One region of the Gordonia pseudamarae genome, then DNA from elsewhere that is predicted to be linked to it. Evidence: riboswitches for the same ligand, from Rfam matches in the RefSeq annotation. Region 1 holds a riboswitch; the other holds the start of a gene.
The links. A riboswitch is a leader RNA that binds a small molecule or an ion and turns the genes downstream of it on or off. The one in region 1 is predicted to bind thiamine pyrophosphate.
Positions count from the first base shown of each region.

Region 2: another riboswitch for thiamine pyrophosphate. It lies ahead of GII31_RS02285 (FAD-dependent oxidoreductase); the one in region 1 lies ahead of thiC (phosphomethylpyrimidine synthase ThiC).

Region 1 is NZ_CP045809.1:4,568,619-4,576,851, forward strand. It holds gene GII31_RS19940 (lysine N(6)-hydroxylase/L-ornithine N(5)-oxygenase family protein) at 1-143, opposite strand, end outside; gene GII31_RS19945 (salicylate synthase) at 140-1,540, opposite strand; gene GII31_RS19950 (siderophore-interacting protein) at 1,731-2,525, opposite strand; gene GII31_RS19955 (GNAT family N-acetyltransferase) at 2,544-2,894, opposite strand; TPP riboswitch at 3,192-3,306, shown strand; gene thiC (phosphomethylpyrimidine synthase ThiC) at 3,299-5,026, shown strand; gene thiD (bifunctional hydroxymethylpyrimidine kinase/phosphomethylpyrimidine kinase) at 5,075-5,914, shown strand; gene GII31_RS19970 (HAD family hydrolase) at 5,964-6,623, shown strand; gene GII31_RS19975 (hypothetical protein) at 6,743-6,997, opposite strand; gene GII31_RS19980 (BCCT family transporter) at 7,239-8,233, shown strand, end outside.
Region 2 is NZ_CP045809.1:529,283-537,515, reverse strand. It holds gene GII31_RS02305 (EamA/RhaT family transporter) at 1-93, shown strand, start outside; gene GII31_RS02300 (SCO6745 family protein) at 98-970, shown strand; gene thiG (thiazole synthase) at 1,150-1,938, opposite strand; gene thiS (sulfur carrier protein ThiS) at 1,931-2,128, opposite strand; gene GII31_RS02285 (FAD-dependent oxidoreductase) at 2,148-3,227, opposite strand; TPP riboswitch at 3,236-3,349, opposite strand; gene GII31_RS02280 (aldo/keto reductase) at 3,402-4,370, shown strand; gene thiE (thiamine phosphate synthase) at 4,367-5,095, shown strand; gene GII31_RS02270 (2-isopropylmalate synthase) at 5,376-5,747, shown strand; gene GII31_RS02265 (NUDIX domain-containing protein) at 5,830-6,318, opposite strand; gene GII31_RS02260 (hypothetical protein) at 6,499-7,926, shown strand; gene GII31_RS02255 (glutamate ABC transporter substrate-binding protein) at 7,923-8,233, shown strand, end outside.

The sequences.
Region 1 (8,233 bases):
CCGAAACCGATGCCCACCACGTCGAGCACCTCACCGCCACCTGAGGGACCACCACCCGAGGGGCCGTTCGGGGCCACGTCATCGAGTGCCCCGCACCCGGAGTCCGCCAACGCCGAGACGCCCACGTCGGCGCGGGCAGTCACAAGGCCTCTCCCGCGTCCACAGCGCCGTCGTCGCCGTGCTGCGCGGCCACGATGTACGGTGCCAGGCCGGCGAGCTTCTCGCAGGTCTCCTCGAACTCACGATCGGGGCGGGACGGTTCGACCACACCGGCACCCGACCGCAACCACGCCTGCCCGTCCTGGGCGTACACCGAGCGCAGCACCAGCGCGGCCTCCAACTCCCCCGCCGACGACGCGGTCATGATCGCACCCGAGTAGAGGCTGCGCGGCTTCGGTTCGAGCCGGTAGATGGCGTCGAGCGCGGGCGCCTTCGGAATGCCCGAGGCGGTGATCGACGGGAACAGCACCGACAGCGACACCCACGGACCGGCGTCCTGGCGCAGCGTTCCGCGCACCGTCGACGCCAGGTGCTGGACATGACCGCGTTCGCGGATCGCCATGAACTCGGTGACCGCGGTGCTGCCCGGTTCTGCGATCGACTCGATCTCCTCGAAGCAGGCTCGCACCGACACCGCGTGTTCGGTGATCTCCTTGCCGTCGTTGAGCAGTTCCTCACGAGCGGCCGCGTCCTCCTCGGGCGAGCGGCCCAGCGGACGGGTGCCGGCGAGCGGCTCGGTGAGCACCTGCCCATCCGCCGTCACCGAAACAACCAGTTCGGGGCTGAACCCGGCGGTCTCGATGCCGCCGAGCGACACCAGGTACGAGCGCATCGGATTGTTGGCGACACGGGCACGGGCGTAGGTGGCGGGCATGTCGACGGCGAACGGGATGTCGACGTGCCGGGACATGATGACCTTCTGATAGTCGCCGGCGGCGATCTCGGACACCGCCGCCGCCACCTGTCCCCGGTAGTCGTACGGATCGGAGTCGATATCGATGTGCGGCGTCTCCCGGCGGCCGTTCGCCTCGGCGATGTCCGCGGCTGCCTTCGCCACCGCGAGCAGGTCGTCGTCGAGGCCGACACCGCCGATCTCGACGCCCCCGCCGACACCGTCCGGGCTGACGGTCAGTTCCACCCTCGGGACGATGACGTGGGCGAGCACGGTATCGTCGGCGACGCGCGAGCCCAGTCCGTGATGTCCGGCGGCGAAATCGAAACCGACCCAGCCATAGAGCTGCCAGTCGGCCATCGGCAGCGCGGCGACCGCTTCGGCGAGCGCGTCGACGGGCCGGGCACCGGGTTCGTCCACCCAGCGCCGGCTGGTCGTGGTGTCCTCGGTGACGACCGAGACATCCGTTCCGGTCAGAATGATCCTGGCCACGGCGTCGGCGGCGAATGTCCACCGGCCGTCACGTTCGTAGACCACGTAGTCGGCGAATCGTCCGGTGGCCGCCCATGCGGCGCAGACCTGCGCCGGATCAGCCGGTGTCGACGAGCCCGCGTGCGCGGTCACCGATGTACTCGCTGTCATACTCACGCCGGAACTCCTCCCTGCGGGACTCAGATATCGCACGATCGCCCAGAACGCGCACAATCTCTCAGACACCGCACAACCTCGCAGATACCGCGCAATCTCCCAATCATGGCAGAATCTCGGTGCAGCAGTTTTAGGAAAGCCTAAGTTACCTCCTGGTGAATCGCGAAATCCCGATACCACACCGAACGCATCATGACGGGCCTCTCGTCTCCAGCCAGTATGCCTGCGCCTTGACCTCGTTCCTGCTCAGCTTGTAATCGGCACGCAGGATCGCCGCGATCGCCCGCGTCCGGGCTGTGTCCAACGCCACCCAACCGAAGTGGCCCGACGCATCGAAGGCGGCGTCCCGCAGCGCCCCGACGATGCCCGGTGCCCTGCTTCCCGGGCGACCGGCCCCACCCCGGGCGTGCCGGTGCCGACCACGACGCACCCAATGCAGGGTGTCGTGCGGGCGCAACCGGATGGGCAGATCCTTGTCACTGTCGTGAACCCACTCGAACCAGATCGTGGCCGGGGGCCCCTGCGTGCCGAGCGCGTCGAGCAACGAGTTGATCGCCGGCAGGGATGCCGGTTCACCCACCAGCAGCCAGCCGGCGGGTGCGGGATCCGGGACGGCGAATCCCGAGCGTAAGAACGTGGCCCCGAGCACGTCGCCGGGTTGCGCGGCCAGTGCCCACCGGCAGGCCACGCCCTCGTGGAGGGCGAACTCGACGGCGAACGAGTCGGTGATCGGGTCGGGGTCGATGACGGTGTACCCGCGCTGATGCGGCCTGCCGTTGCGATCCTCGAACCACAGCCGCAGAAACATCGTCGGGTGGTACGGCCGGTCACGCAGCAGACCTCCGCCGGAGAACCCGAGCCGCACGTAACGGTCGGTGAGGTATCGCGCCGGGGACGTCACGGTCAGTCGATAGTCAACGGCACCCATCGCCCTCAGAATCAGGCCCTGGACTCCGCCCGCCCCGCCGACGCCGGTTTCACTCACCGGCCCAGCGTAGAGACCTCAGGCAGGCACGAGTTCGACGGCGCCCGGGTGCGCATCAACATAGCGCTTGGTGAAACTGCAGACCGGCCGCAACCGGGCGTCACGATGGCGGGCATAGGCCACCACGCCCCTGGCCAGCCGCGATCCGAGTCCATGGCCGGTGTACTCGTCGTAGATGACGGTGTGCATCACCGAGATGGTGGGTTTGCCGTCGATCGTCTCGGCCGTGTACCCGAGAACGCCGACCAGATCACCGGCGACCCACAGTTCGAACCGGTCTCGTTCGGGGTTGTGTACCACCTGGGAGATCTGATGCAGAATCGCCTGCGCCGACTGGGGCGGTCGGACGGACTGGGTCTTGCGCTGCACTGGCTCTACCTCTCCAACAATTTGTGATACCGGTCACATAGTAGCGGTGCTTGCCATTGTTCGCACGGGAAAAATTCCGGGCCCGCCGAAAAGCGCACAAACGGACAGCACCCCGAGAGCAACCGCGTGAACACGCCGGACGGGTCCGGTGGACTGCTTCGCGGACGATCTCGCGATCGGTCGCGGGCGGCGACGGGCCCGATATCGCCGCACAGGCCCGCGGCCGCCCCGCTGGACAGCCACCCGGAAGCGGCTACGATGGCCGTCGAACCGCCGCCGGTGTCGGTTCGACCACACAAGTGAACACGCGGGGGCTCTCACGATCACCGAGGGCTGAGATGGTGGCAGGCGGCCGCCGACCGCCTGAACCTGTCCGGGTAATGCCGGCGTAGGGAGCGCACTCAATGGATACCCGTCTGTCCACAACCAGCAGCACACCCACCAACGGGCCGTCCGACGACGGCCGCCAGAGCATCACCACCGGCCCCATCGCCGGCAGCCACAAGCAGTACATCGACGCCGACGGTCTGCGGGTACCGCAGCGGCGCATCGAACTCACCAACGGCGACCACCTCGACGTGTACGACACGTCCGGGCCGTACACCGACCCGACGGCCGACATCGACGTCGAACGCGGGCTGCCGCCGGTCCGCGACTCGTGGCACCGGCCCGAGCCGGTGGCCGCCGGACCGGAAACCGGCCCCACCCGGCTGGCATCAACCCAATTATCCTGGGCCAGAGCCGGAATCATCACCGACGAAATGCGTTTCGTGGCAGCTCGCGAAGGCTTCGACCCCGAGGTCGTCCGGGAGGAGGTGGCCGCCGGACGTGCCGTGATCCCCGCCAACCATCGCCACCCGGAGTCCGAACCGATGATCATCGGCAAGCGCTTCGCGGTGAAGGTGAACGCCAATATCGGCAATTCTGCTGTGCGCAGCGATATCTCGGAGGAGGTGGAGAAGATGGTGTGGGCCACGCGCTGGGGCGCGGACACCATCATGGACCTGTCGACCGGCAAGGAGATCCACCTCACCCGCGAATGGATCATGCGCAACTCACCCGTACCGGTGGGTACCGTGCCGATCTACCAGGCACTGGAGAAGGTGAACGGCGATCCCACCAAACTCACCTGGGAACTCTACCGCGACACGGTGATCGAGCAGGCAGAACAGGGCGTCGACTACATGACGGTGCATGCCGGCGTGCTACTGCGGTACGTACCGCTCACCGCCCGCCGGGTCACCGGCATCGTCTCGCGCGGCGGCTCGATCATGGCCGCCTGGTGTCTGGCACACCATGAGGAATCGTTCCTGTACACCCACTTCGGCGAACTGTGCGAGATCTTCGCACAGTACGACATCACCTTCTCCCTCGGTGACGGCCTGCGTCCCGGCTCCATCGCCGACGCCAACGACGAGGCCCAGTTCTCCGAGCTGCGCACCCTCGGCGAATTGACATCGATAGCGAAAAGCTATGGCGTGCAGGTGATGATCGAAGGTCCCGGACACGTGCCGATGCACAAGATCGTCGAGAACGTCCGGCTCGAGGAAGAACTGTGCGAGGAGGCACCGTTCTATACCCTCGGACCGTTGGCCACCGACATCGCACCCGCCTACGACCACATCACCTCCGCTATCGGCGCGGCCATGATCGCCCAGGCCGGCACCGCGATGCTCTGCTACGTCACCCCGAAAGAGCATCTGGGACTGCCCAACCGGGACGACGTGAAGGTCGGTGTGATCACCTACAAGATCGCCGCCCACGCCGCCGACCTGGCCAAGGCGCACCCCCGCGCCCAGGAACGCGACAACGCGCTCTCGCAGGCGCGTTTCGAGTTCCGGTGGACCGATCAGTTCAACCTGGCCCTCGACCCGGACACCGCCCGTGAATACCACGACGAGACACTGCCCGCCGAACCGGCGAAGACCGCGCACTTCTGCTCGATGTGCGGGCCCAAGTTCTGCTCGATGCGCATCAGCGCCGACGTCCGCACCTACGCCGAGGAGAACAACCTGGTGACCGCCGAGGACATCGACCGCAAGATCGCCGAGGAGATGGCGGCCAAGTCTGCGGAGTTCGCGGACCAGGGCAATCGCGTGTATCTGCCGTTGGAAGCCACCGCGACGCACTGACCTGGGCAACCGTCCCGAACCCGCCCCCCATGGAACGAAAGCACCAGTGTGACTGAACTACCCACCGCACCAACGGGTATCACGCCCGCCCGGGTCCTGACGATCGCCGGTTCGGACTCGGGTGGTGGGGCGGGCGTCCAGGCGGACATGCGCACCTTCGCCACGCTCGGCATCCACGGATGTGTCGCGATCACCGCCGTGACGGTGCAGAACTCCCTCGGGGTGCAGGGTTTTCAGGAGATCGAACCACCGATCGTCGCCGGGCAGATCACCAGCGTGGTCACCGACATCGGGATCGGCGCCGCCAAGACGGGGATGCTCGCCTCGAGCGCGATCATCGAGGCCGTCGTCGATGCCTGCACGCCGTTGGGCATCGGCGGCGACGGCACCATCCCGCTGGTGGTGGATCCGGTGTGCGCGTCGATGCACGGCGATCCCCTGCTGGCCACCGAGGCACTGGATGCGTTGCGCGACATCCTGTTCCCTATCGCCACGGTGGTAACCCCGAACCTCGACGAGGTACGGCTGATCACCGGCGTCGACGTCATCGATGACGCCTCCCAACGCGAGGCGGCCCGCGCCCTGTGTGGTCTGGGTGCCCGGTGGGCGCTGGTGAAGGGCGGGCACCTGCGGTCGTCGGCACAGAGTCCGGACCTGCTGTTCGACGGCCTTGAGTTCCACGAGTTCACCCACTCGCGGATCGACACCCCGCACGACCACGGCGCCGGTGACACCCTGTCGGCGGCGATGGCATCAGCCCTGGCACATGGCTTCTCGATGCCCGATGCGGTGGCCTTCGGCAAACAGTGGGTGACCCGCGGCCTGAAAGCGGCATACCCGCTGGGCGGCGGCCACGGCCCGGTCAACCCGTTGTGGCGAATCGGCTGAGGACTCTCGGAGGACATTCCTGGCAGTCCGCACCGTAAACTCTACGGCCATGAGCGAATCCTCCGCCGTGATCCGCGCCGTCGTCTTCGACGTCGGCGAAACCCTCGTCGACGAGTCGCGGCTATGGCTCCGGTGGGCGGACCGGCTCGGCGTCACCCCGTTGACCTTTCTCGGTGCGATCGGGGCGTGTGCGGCCACCGATCGTCCGGTCGAGGATGCCTTCGCGATCGTCCGCCCGGGTATCGACGTGGCCGCCGAGGATGCGGCGTGGGCGGCCGACGACCCGGCCGGGTTGCGCAACGGCTTCGACGCCGACGACCTGTATCCGGACGTCCGCCCGGCACTGACCCGGTTGCGGGACTCGGGTCTGCGGCTGGTGATCGCCGGCAATCAGCCGCCGCGTGCCCTCACCGCCCTGCGCGCCATGGATCTGCCGGTCGACGTGATCCGCAATTCCGCCGAACTCGGCGTCGAAAAGCCCGACCCGGGGTTCTTCGCCGCAGCCGCCGAACTGGCCGGAGTGATACCCGAACAGATCGCCTACGTCGGCGACCGCGCCGACAACGACGTCCTGCCGGCCGCCGACGCCGGCATGTGGCCCATCCTGATCCGCCGCGGACCATGGGGCTACCTGCACGCCCAGCGCCCCCAGTCGACCCGCGCAAAGATCATCGACTCCCTGCTGGAACTGCCCGCACTACTGGGATGAGCACGGCTGGGAGTTGAACACGGCTGGGGCGAAAATGGTTGGGGGTGAACACCACCGCGGCCGGCACCAACGCGGTGACCCTGATGCATACCATCTTTCGGTGAACTCGGTTGGAAAATCTACATATCCGCCGAGTTCTGTCGCGCGCTGTGGGTCCTGCCGATGAAAGCGGGAGAGCCGCAAGGGATCATCGTCGCCGGACACATCGCCTTCAACAGCCCGCGCATCGACGCGGCGCCGGCACGGACATGACCACCGAACACACCCCCGACGCCGCCGGTATCGGATTTGCCGTCCGGGCAACCAAAGACGTCGCATTCATCGGGAAAAGTGCGCTCACACAGCGACAATCGGTCGCGAAACAGGGTCCGCACCCACGGTACCGCGCACGCTCTTCCTTGACGGCCCGTCGGCAGTGATGCTAGGTAAAGAACCGGTAATCATCGACGGCGACGTGGTCGTAGACCCGTCCACGGCACCATCCGGAAGTACGGCACGCATCCGGAAGTAGCGGTCGGTGGCAACCGAGCACCCCGCGATATCGAGGACGCGACGGTTCACCGAGCCGGAACCGTCGTCGCGGCCGACACACCTCTCAGGGAAAGGCACCGCGACATGAGTTCTGCACCGAAGAGCTTTCAGCCCCCGACGAAACCCCGGATCGATCCGGCCGTCTTCGGCGTCACCGCGACGTTCGTGATCGGCTTCGTCATCTGGGGTCTGGTGGCACCGGACAACATGTCCTCGGTCACCGCCGACGCGCTGGACTGGATCACCGACAACGCGGGCTGGCTCTACATCCTCACCTCGTCGGGTTTCGTCATGTTCGCGCTCTACCTCGCATTCGGCAAATTCAGCAAGATCCCCCTCGGCAAGGACGGCGACACGCCCGAGTTCCGCACTGTCAGCTGGATCGCGATGATGTTCAGCGCGGGCATGGGGATCGGCCTGATGTTCTTCGGCTCGTACGAACCGCTGTTCCACTTCACCTCGCCCCCGCCCGGCACCACCGCCGAGGACGTGAAGGTCGCGATGGCGACCACGATGTTCCACTGGGGTTTCCATCCGTGGGCGATGTATGCGGTGGTCGGCCTGGCCATCGCGTACAGCACCTACCGGCTGGGCCGCACGCAATTGTTCAGCGCGGTGTTCGCACCACTGATGGGTAGCCAGGCCAACGGCCCCGGCGGCAAGGTGATCGACATCCTGGCGATCTTCGCGACGCTGTTCGGGACCGTCGCCTCGCTCGGCCTGGGCGCCATGCAGATCGGCTCGGGCATGACCAAGTCCGGCTGGGTCGACAATCCGTCGACGGCACTGCTCGTGGCCATCATCGCGGTTCTCACCGCCTGCTTCGTGGCGTCCGCGGTGTCGGGCGTGGCCAAGGGCATCCAGTGGCTGTCCAACACCAACATGGTGCTGGCCATCGTGCTCGCGGTGTTCGTCTTCGTGGTCGGTCCCACCCTGTTCATCCTCAACCTGCTGCCCACCTCACTCGGCTCCTACTTCAACGACCTCACGTCGATGTCGGCCCGGTCCTCGGCCACCACCGACGCCGACAGCTGGCTCGCCGGCTGGACCATTTTCTACTGGGCGTGGTGGGTGTCGTG
Region 2 (8,233 bases), 1.1 Mb from region 1:
ATGAAAGGCGGCTGGCGCCGTGGCCGGGAGGACCCGCCCGACACCGGTGAGTCCGCAAAGGTGGACACGCCCGCCGCCGACCGACCAGACTGACCCCATGAACTCCGCGCGCACCGCGTACGAAACACTCGAACCGTTCCACGTTCTCGCCTACTTCAATCCCGGGATGAAAGCCGCCCTCGACGAGACCGGGCTCTCCCCCATCGCGCTGTACGCGGGCGGCCGCGGCGCACCGCTGGGACCGTGCGCACCGTCGGTGGTGACGGCGACGTTCTACAACTTCAACCCCGGCCTCATCGAACCCGCCTGGCGCGACGCCGTCGCCGTCGGCCTCGACACAGTGTCCGACGCCCGCTACCGGATGCTCGATGAACAACTGCGCGCCATCATCGGCGACGGCGTCGACGAGCCGGTGATCGGCGAACTGGCCGACACCTTCGAGGCGGCCGTCACCCGTCTGCCACTCGGTGGACGTCCCCTCGCCGCCGCATGGGCCTCCGGCCCGGTACCCGAGGCACCGCACCTGCGGCTGTGGCGGCATGTGGCCGTCCTGCGAGAATGGCGCGGCGACAACCACATCGCCGCCCTGGTGACCCACGGCCTCGACGGCCTCGACGTGGTCACCTTCCACGAGGCCGACCTCCCCGACCCGACCGTCAAGCGCCGCATCATGGGCCGGGAGATGATCAAGTTCACCCGCGGCTGGTCCGACGACGACTGGGAACGTTCCGTCGACCGCCTGGTGGCCGCCGGCCTGGCCGAACGCACCGACACCCCCAACGCACTCGGCGTGGCACACCGGCTCACGGCCGACGGCGCCGCCACCTACGACGACATCGAAGCCGAAACCGATGCACTCGGCGAAACCATATGGTCGGCACCGGAATTGATTGACGCACTCGACCGGATACGGCCGTACGTCAAAGCGATTCTCGACGCCGGGGTGCTGCCGGGCACTCGCAAGAAGTAGCACCCCACCGCCGGTCGAGGTGCGGGCCTCCAAACCCCGACGACACTGCCACCTCACCAGGTTTCGAGGCTCATCGCCTAGCGGCTCTTCACACCTCAACCAACAACATGGTCGCCGGTTGAGGTGCGAGCTTGCGAGCCTCGAAACCCCCGGTGAGGCAAGGGCAGTCGAGTGGGGGATCAGGTGTCCCGGTTCGGGGAGGAGGCATTGGCCCAGAAGCGTTTCGGGATGCGGCCGGCGCGGTGCGCGTATCGGCCGGCGAGCACCGCGTGCCGCATCGCGGTCGCCATCGCGACCGGGTCGTCGGCACGGGTCACCGCCGAGGCTAGGAGCACCGCGTCGCAACCGAGTTCCATGGCCAGGGCGGCGTCGGAGGCGGTGCCGACTCCGGCGTCGAGGACCACCGGGACACCGGCCGCGGAAACGATCATCTCGATGTTGTGCGGGTTGATGATGCCCAGACCGGTGCCGATCGGCGAGCCGAGCGGCATCACCGCGGCCACCCCCGAATCCTCCAGCCTGCGCGCAAGAATCGGGTCGTCGTTGGTGTAGGCGAGGACCACGAATCCGTCGTTCACCAAAACCTGCGCGGCATCGAGCAATTCGACAGGATCGGGCAGCAATGTCCTGTCGTCGGCGATCACCTCGAGCTTGACCCATTCGGTGTCCAGGGCCTCGCGCGCCAACCGCGCGGTGAGCACCGCTTCGGCCCTGCTGTGGCAGCCGGCGGTGTTGGGCAGGATCGCGATGCCGAGCCGGTCGAGCAGATCCACCATCCCGGCACCCGATCCGGGGCTGACCCGGCGCAGTGCGACGGTGGTCAGCTCGGTCCCCGAGGCGAGCAGAGCCTCTTCGAGCACAGCATGATTGGCGGCGCCACCGGTGCCCATGACGAGCCGGGAACCGAACTCGCGGCCGGCGATCCGCAACACATCGGCACCGGTGTCGGTCTTCGTCGTCTCAGCCACCCTGCACCGCCGTCACGATCTCCACCTCGGCGCCGTCGGCGAGCGGACTGTTCCATTCGCGGCGGACCACCACCTCACCGTCCACCGCGACCGCGATACCGCGGTCGGGCAGGCCCAGCACGCCGAGCATCTCGGTGACGCAGGTGTTGTCGGGCAACACCGTCCTGTCGCCGTTCACCAGGATCATCATCAGTTCACTCCGGTTTCCATCAGTCCGCCCAGGATTCCCCGAGGATCTCGACAAAACGATGAGAGGTCCACGGCGCCAGCACAATACCGTTTCGTCCGTGACCGGTGGCCACAATCACCCGTTCGTCGACGGCACGCACCACCGGCAGTCCGTCGGCGGTGCACGGGCGCATGCCCACACTCACCTCGGCCAGGTCGTAGGTCCGCAGTCCCGGCATCACCTCCAGCGCGTCGGCCAGCAGATCGGCCACCCCGGAGACCCGGGGCGCCCTGTCCGCGGCGTCGATCGGCTCGTATTGCGTCGCACCGATCACGATGCCACCGCTTCGCGGCACCAGGTACACCATCCGGTCGCCGACCCGCGCTCGCACCACGTGGCGGGGCCCGGGTACCGACCAGGCGTTCGCCGTCAACCGCAGAATCTCCCCCTTTGCCGCGTAAAGGTCTACGCCGGAAACAAGTTTCGATGTCCCAAGACCGGCCGCGACAAGAATCCGGTCGCCGTCCAGTCCGGCCGGCGAGTCGACCCGCCGCGCACACACCACTCCGCCGCGCTCCACCAGCGCAGATTCCAGGGCCCGCAGAAGCATCCGGTTGTCGACGGCCCCCTCCCCCGAGGCGAGGAAGCCGCCGACCGGGCGCGGGCCGAGAGCCGGTTCCAGATCCCGGATCTCGCGACCGCCCACCTGCCGCAACACCGATCTCTCGACAGTCTCGGAGCCGACCGGCCCGGACCACACGAACCGGGCGAGCTGCGCCAGGACCGCCACATCCGCGGACGTCACCCCGACGAACAGCGAATCGGTGGCCACCACGATCGCCGGATCGGCCAGCCGGGCGAGCAGCGCCGGCCAGCGGCGCACCGAGTCAGCGGTGATCTCCAGCAGCACATCCTCACCGGGATGTCCCTCGCCGAGAGAGCCGAGCATCCCGCCGGCCACGTCGGCCGCGCGCGGTGCGTCCGGGTCGGTCAGTACCGTCACCCGCCACCCCGCGTCGGCGGCGGCCAGCGCGCAGCACAACCCGATCACGCCGCCGCCGACCACCGTCAGCGTGGCGCGATCGGACCGCGGGCGTGCCCCACCATCGTCGCCTGACACGATATTGTCTTCTGCCACAACAGTCCTTCCTGCGCCGGCATTACCCGGATCAGGTGTGACGGTCCGCGGGGGCGCCCCGCACTCTCAGCCCGACGATCCCGCGGGCTCCCGTGTCTTCCTCGATCCAGGGTAGAGGACGCGGTCATCGGATACCGAGGGAGTACCGTCGGGGCCATGCGCTACCAACCTCTCGGCACCAGCGGGCTCATCGTCTCCTCGGTCGGCGTGGGCTGCAACGCCTTCGGTAAACGCATCGACCAGAAGGCCACCGGCAAGGTCATCGACGCCGCCATCGACGCCGGGATCAACTTCTTCGACACCGCCGACAGTTACAGCTCCGGTGTGAGCGAGCAGATGCTCGGCAAGGCGCTCGGCGGGCGGCGCGACGAGGTCGTCATCGCCACCAAGTTCGGCATGGACACCGGCGGCCTGTACGGCGAGGACTTCGGCGTGCGCGGCAGCCGCGGCTACATCGCCCGGGCCGTCGAGGGCAGTCTGCGCAGACTCGGCACCGACTACATCGACCTCTACCAGTTGCACACCCCCGACCGGGTGACGCCGCTGGAGGAAACCCTCGACGCGCTCTCCGATCTGGTGACCGCGGGCAAGGTCCGCTACATCGGGTCGTCGAACATGACGGCCTGGGAGGTGGTGAACGCGGACTGGCTCGCCGAGTCGCTCGGCGCACCCCACTTCATCACCGCGCAGAACGAGTACTCGCTGTACAACCGGAGTGCCGAAGCGGAGTTGGTACCGGCTCTGGAGACCTTCGGCATCAGCCTGCTGCCGTACTTTCCGCTCGCCTACGGTCTGCTCACCGGCAAGTACAAGCGTGACCGGGCACCCGCCGAGGGCACGCGGCTGGCCACCGAGACGTTCCGGTACGACGGCGCCGACTTCGACATCGTCGAAGGACTGCAGAAGTTCGCCGATGACCGCGGTATCGGCCTGCTGGACGTGGCCATCGGCGGCCTGCTCGCCCAGCCGGCCGTCGGATCGGTGATCTCCGGCGCCACCCGTCCCGACCAGATCGACGCGAATATGCTGGCGGCACAATGGGATCCGAGTGCCGAGGACCTGGCCGAGCTCGACGACATCGTCACCCCCGGCTCGGGCCAGGGCTACACCACGTACGCCTCATGACGAGCCACATCCACGACCGACTCGCGGACGCTCGCCTGTACCTGTGCACCGATGCCCGCCGCGAACTCGGCGACCTCGACGAGTTCGTCGCCCGGGCGGTCGCCGGTGGTGTCGACATCGTGCAACTGCGCGACAAGGGATCGGCGGGCGAACGCGAATTCGGCGCCCTCGAAGCGGCCGAGGAACTCGCCGTCCTCGCCCGCCTGCGGGAGATCACACACGCGGCCGGGGCGCTGCTGTCGGTCAACGACCGCGCCGACCTCGCCCGGCTGTCCGGCGCCGACGTCCTGCACGTAGGACAGGGCGACCTGACCCCTGCGCAGGCACGCGAGATCGTCGGCGAGGACGTCGTCATCGGGCAGTCCACCCACGACGAGGTCCAGGCCGTCGCCGCGGCCGCCGACCGGGACGTCGACTACTTCTGCGTCGGACCGTGCTGGCCGACTCCCACCAAACCCGGCCGGACAGCACCCGGCCTCGACCTCGTGCGCCAGGTGGCCGCGGGCGACCCGGCAAAGCCGTGGTTCGCAATCGGCGGGATCGACGCGCGGCGGCTGCCCGAGGTCACCGATGCCGGGGCGAGCCGGATCGTCGTGGTGCGGGCCATCACCGCCGCCGACGACCCCGAGGCCGCCGCCCGCGCCCTGGTGGCGGGCATCCCCGCGGGCACCGGAACCCCCGGAGGCACCGGAATCCGAGCAGAAGGCATCACCGCAGGTCGCTGACGCGAGTGTGAAAACTTTCACACTCGACCATGGTGAGGGTGTACCCTCGACTCCGTGCTCAAGACACGTGCGCTTCTGGTAGCCCGCCGCAGCGGGGTCTGATCTCGACCGACCCCCCGCTGCGGGGTCGGTGCGCGCACCCGAGTCGGTCACCCGATTTCGACCGAAATGAGCACATTCGATGCATGCAGTTCACCCCACCCGGCCATGCTCGCCTCGTCCCACCGGACGGCACGCCATCAGCCCCCTGCCGCCCGGTATCCGAGAGGAGGCATCCACCATGACCTGGAAAGACTTCACCGACCACTACACCGGCGACGGCCACATCCGGCTCGACGCCTTCCACACCAGCCCCGCCCGCGGCGACATGATCGACTGCCGCGCCACCCTCGTCGTCGACGACGACCTGCTGTCATTGCACGCCACCGCGACCGGCCCCGTCGGTGCCATGACCTCGATCCTGCACGACATCGGCGCACCCGTGGCCATCGTCGAGCTTCGTCAGCGCCGCACCGACAACGCCTTCGCCACGTATCTGCTGTGCGAGCACAACGGCACCCGGCGCTGGGCCTACGGCACCGGCCGCACCGGCGACGACGCCAACGTCAACGCCCTGGTGAACGGAGCAAACCGCCTACATACCGCTGGTTGAGATGCGATGAGCCTCGAAACCGCGCACGACAGCATTGTCATCTCGCGGGGTTTCGAGGCTCGTCGCTTGCGCTCCTCGCACCTCAGCCTGCGGGGCGGGCGGCCTGGTCGGTGAGGTGGTCTTTGAGTCGGGGCCAGCTGGTTTCGAAGGCCGGGTGCAGGGGCATGTGCTCGACGTCGGCGATGCTGACCCAGCGCAATTCGGTGGACTCGCCGTTGGCGACCGTGCGCACCGGCTCGTCGACCTCGGCGATCACCGTGGTGTAGGTCCAGCCACTCGGGGCGCTGTGGGTGACGAACGCCGACAACACCCGCAGGTCGTTGCCACCGATACCGGCCTCCTCGTCGGCCTCGCGGATGGCGGTGTCAATGGCGCTCTCGTGCGAGTCCCGGGCTCCGCCCGGCAGCGCCCAGGTACCGCCCTGATGTGACCACACCGCACGATGCTGCAGCAGTACCCCGGTATTGCCGTCGGGCAGCGGCGCCAGCAGCAGCAGACCGGCGGCACCATGCACCCCCCAATACCGGGCACCGTCGGGATCGATCACCCAACCGTCACCGTCTCCGCGCACATCGTCTCCTTGCCCCGCCGAGAAATCGGCACCGTCGTACCGACCCGACCGCCGACAGCCGACGATCGGTCACTATTTCCACCGTATGTGACATACGTCCGGTGGGCCAGACTCCAAACCGGGTTGCGCACGACTAGGGTGGAGACCGCAGAGTTTCCCGCTCGGGTAGGAGGCCTAACGGTGACCGGCCACGCATCCCCCGTGCGCAGCGCCGTCACCCGCGCAGGTCGGGCCGGACGGTCCGGTAGCACGCTGCCGCCACTGCGCCAGGCTCTCGCCGAACGTCGCGAACTGTCCGAAACCCGCACCCAGCCACCGCTCGTCACGCTACGCCACTACGCGGGCACCTCCCCCGGCAAGCTGGTCGCGATCATGGTCCTGCTGTCGCTGACGCTGGTGATCACCGGCTGGTACGCCTCGAGTGTGCTCGACAGCCGCACCAGCACGTTGCGGCAGATGGTCGACCGCACCGAACCGCTCGCCGAATCCGCCCAGGTGCTCTACAGTTCGCTGTCGATCGCCGACGCCTCCGCGAACGGGGCGTTCCTATCGGGTGGCCTCGAATCCCCCGCGCTGCGTACCCGCTACGCCGACGCCATCGCGACCGCCGCGACATCCCTGATCACCGCATCGGGCAACCTGATGGAGAAGTCCAAGGCGACTTCGGCCGCCGAGTTCGCCGAAACCCGCCGTGATGTCGAGACCCTCGCCAAGAACATCCCCCTCTACACCGGCCTGGTGGAAACCGCGCGCACCAACAACCGGCTCGGCAATCCGGTCGGGTCGGCCTATCTGGGCGTCGCCTCGACACTGATGCAGAATCAGATCCTCCCGGCGGCGCAACGGCTGTACGACCGCAGATCCGCGGCCATCTCCGACCCGCAACAAACCCTGTCGACACCGCCATGGGCGGTGTATGCGGCGCTCGCGGTGATCATCGGCACGCTCCTGGCCACCGCCCGCTACCTGGCCCGGCGGACCCGGCGCAGATTCAACGTCGGCATCCTCGCGGCGCTCGCGGCGATCCTCATCGGATCGGTCTGGTTGCTCGCCTCCGGACTCACCTCGGTGGCCATCACCCACAGCGCCCGCGACAACGGCGCCAATCCGCTGCGGGATCTGACCTCTGCGCGCATCCTCACCCAGCAGGCGCGATCGGCCGAAACCCTGTCGTTCGTGCGGCGCGGCGACCAGGCCGGACTCGAACGCACCTTCACCCTGGCCACCTTGCAGATCTACCGCACCCTGAGCAAGGTGCAGACCAACCTCGACGACGACGCCGCCGTGACCTCCGATCAGCTCGACACCGCCAAAAACCTGCTGCACCAGTGGACCGCCGCCGACGACGACGCGCGCGCCGCCATCCAGAACGGCGACTTCTCCGACGCGCAGAAGATCATCGGCACCGGGGCGTCGGCGCAACGGTACGCCGCCCTCGACGCCGAACTCGTCACCGCGATCACCGCCACCCGCGAATCGTTCCGCACCGACATCAACACCGCACAGCGCGTCATCGGATACACCGGTACCGGCATCTTCGTCATCACCTGTTTCGCCGCGCTCGCCGTCATCGGCGGGCTGCTGCCCCGCATCAGGGAGTACCGATGACCTCCAGGATTGTCACCGCCATCGCCGTGATCGCCGCCGCGGCGATCACGGCAACCGCGTGCGCCGGATACCCGGCCCCGGAATCGCCGCCGCCGAGCGCGACCGCCGCGATACCCACCCCACCCGGGGCGACCTCGCAGACCGGGGTCGAACCCGCCCCCGACTCCGACGACTGTGACGCCCTGGTGAGCCTGCGGCCCGGCACGCTGCCCCCACCGCGGAAGATGCCCGCCCGTTCCACGATGGCCGACATCTTCGCGCGCGGACGGCTCATCGTCGGCCTCGACATCGGCAGCAATCTGTTCAG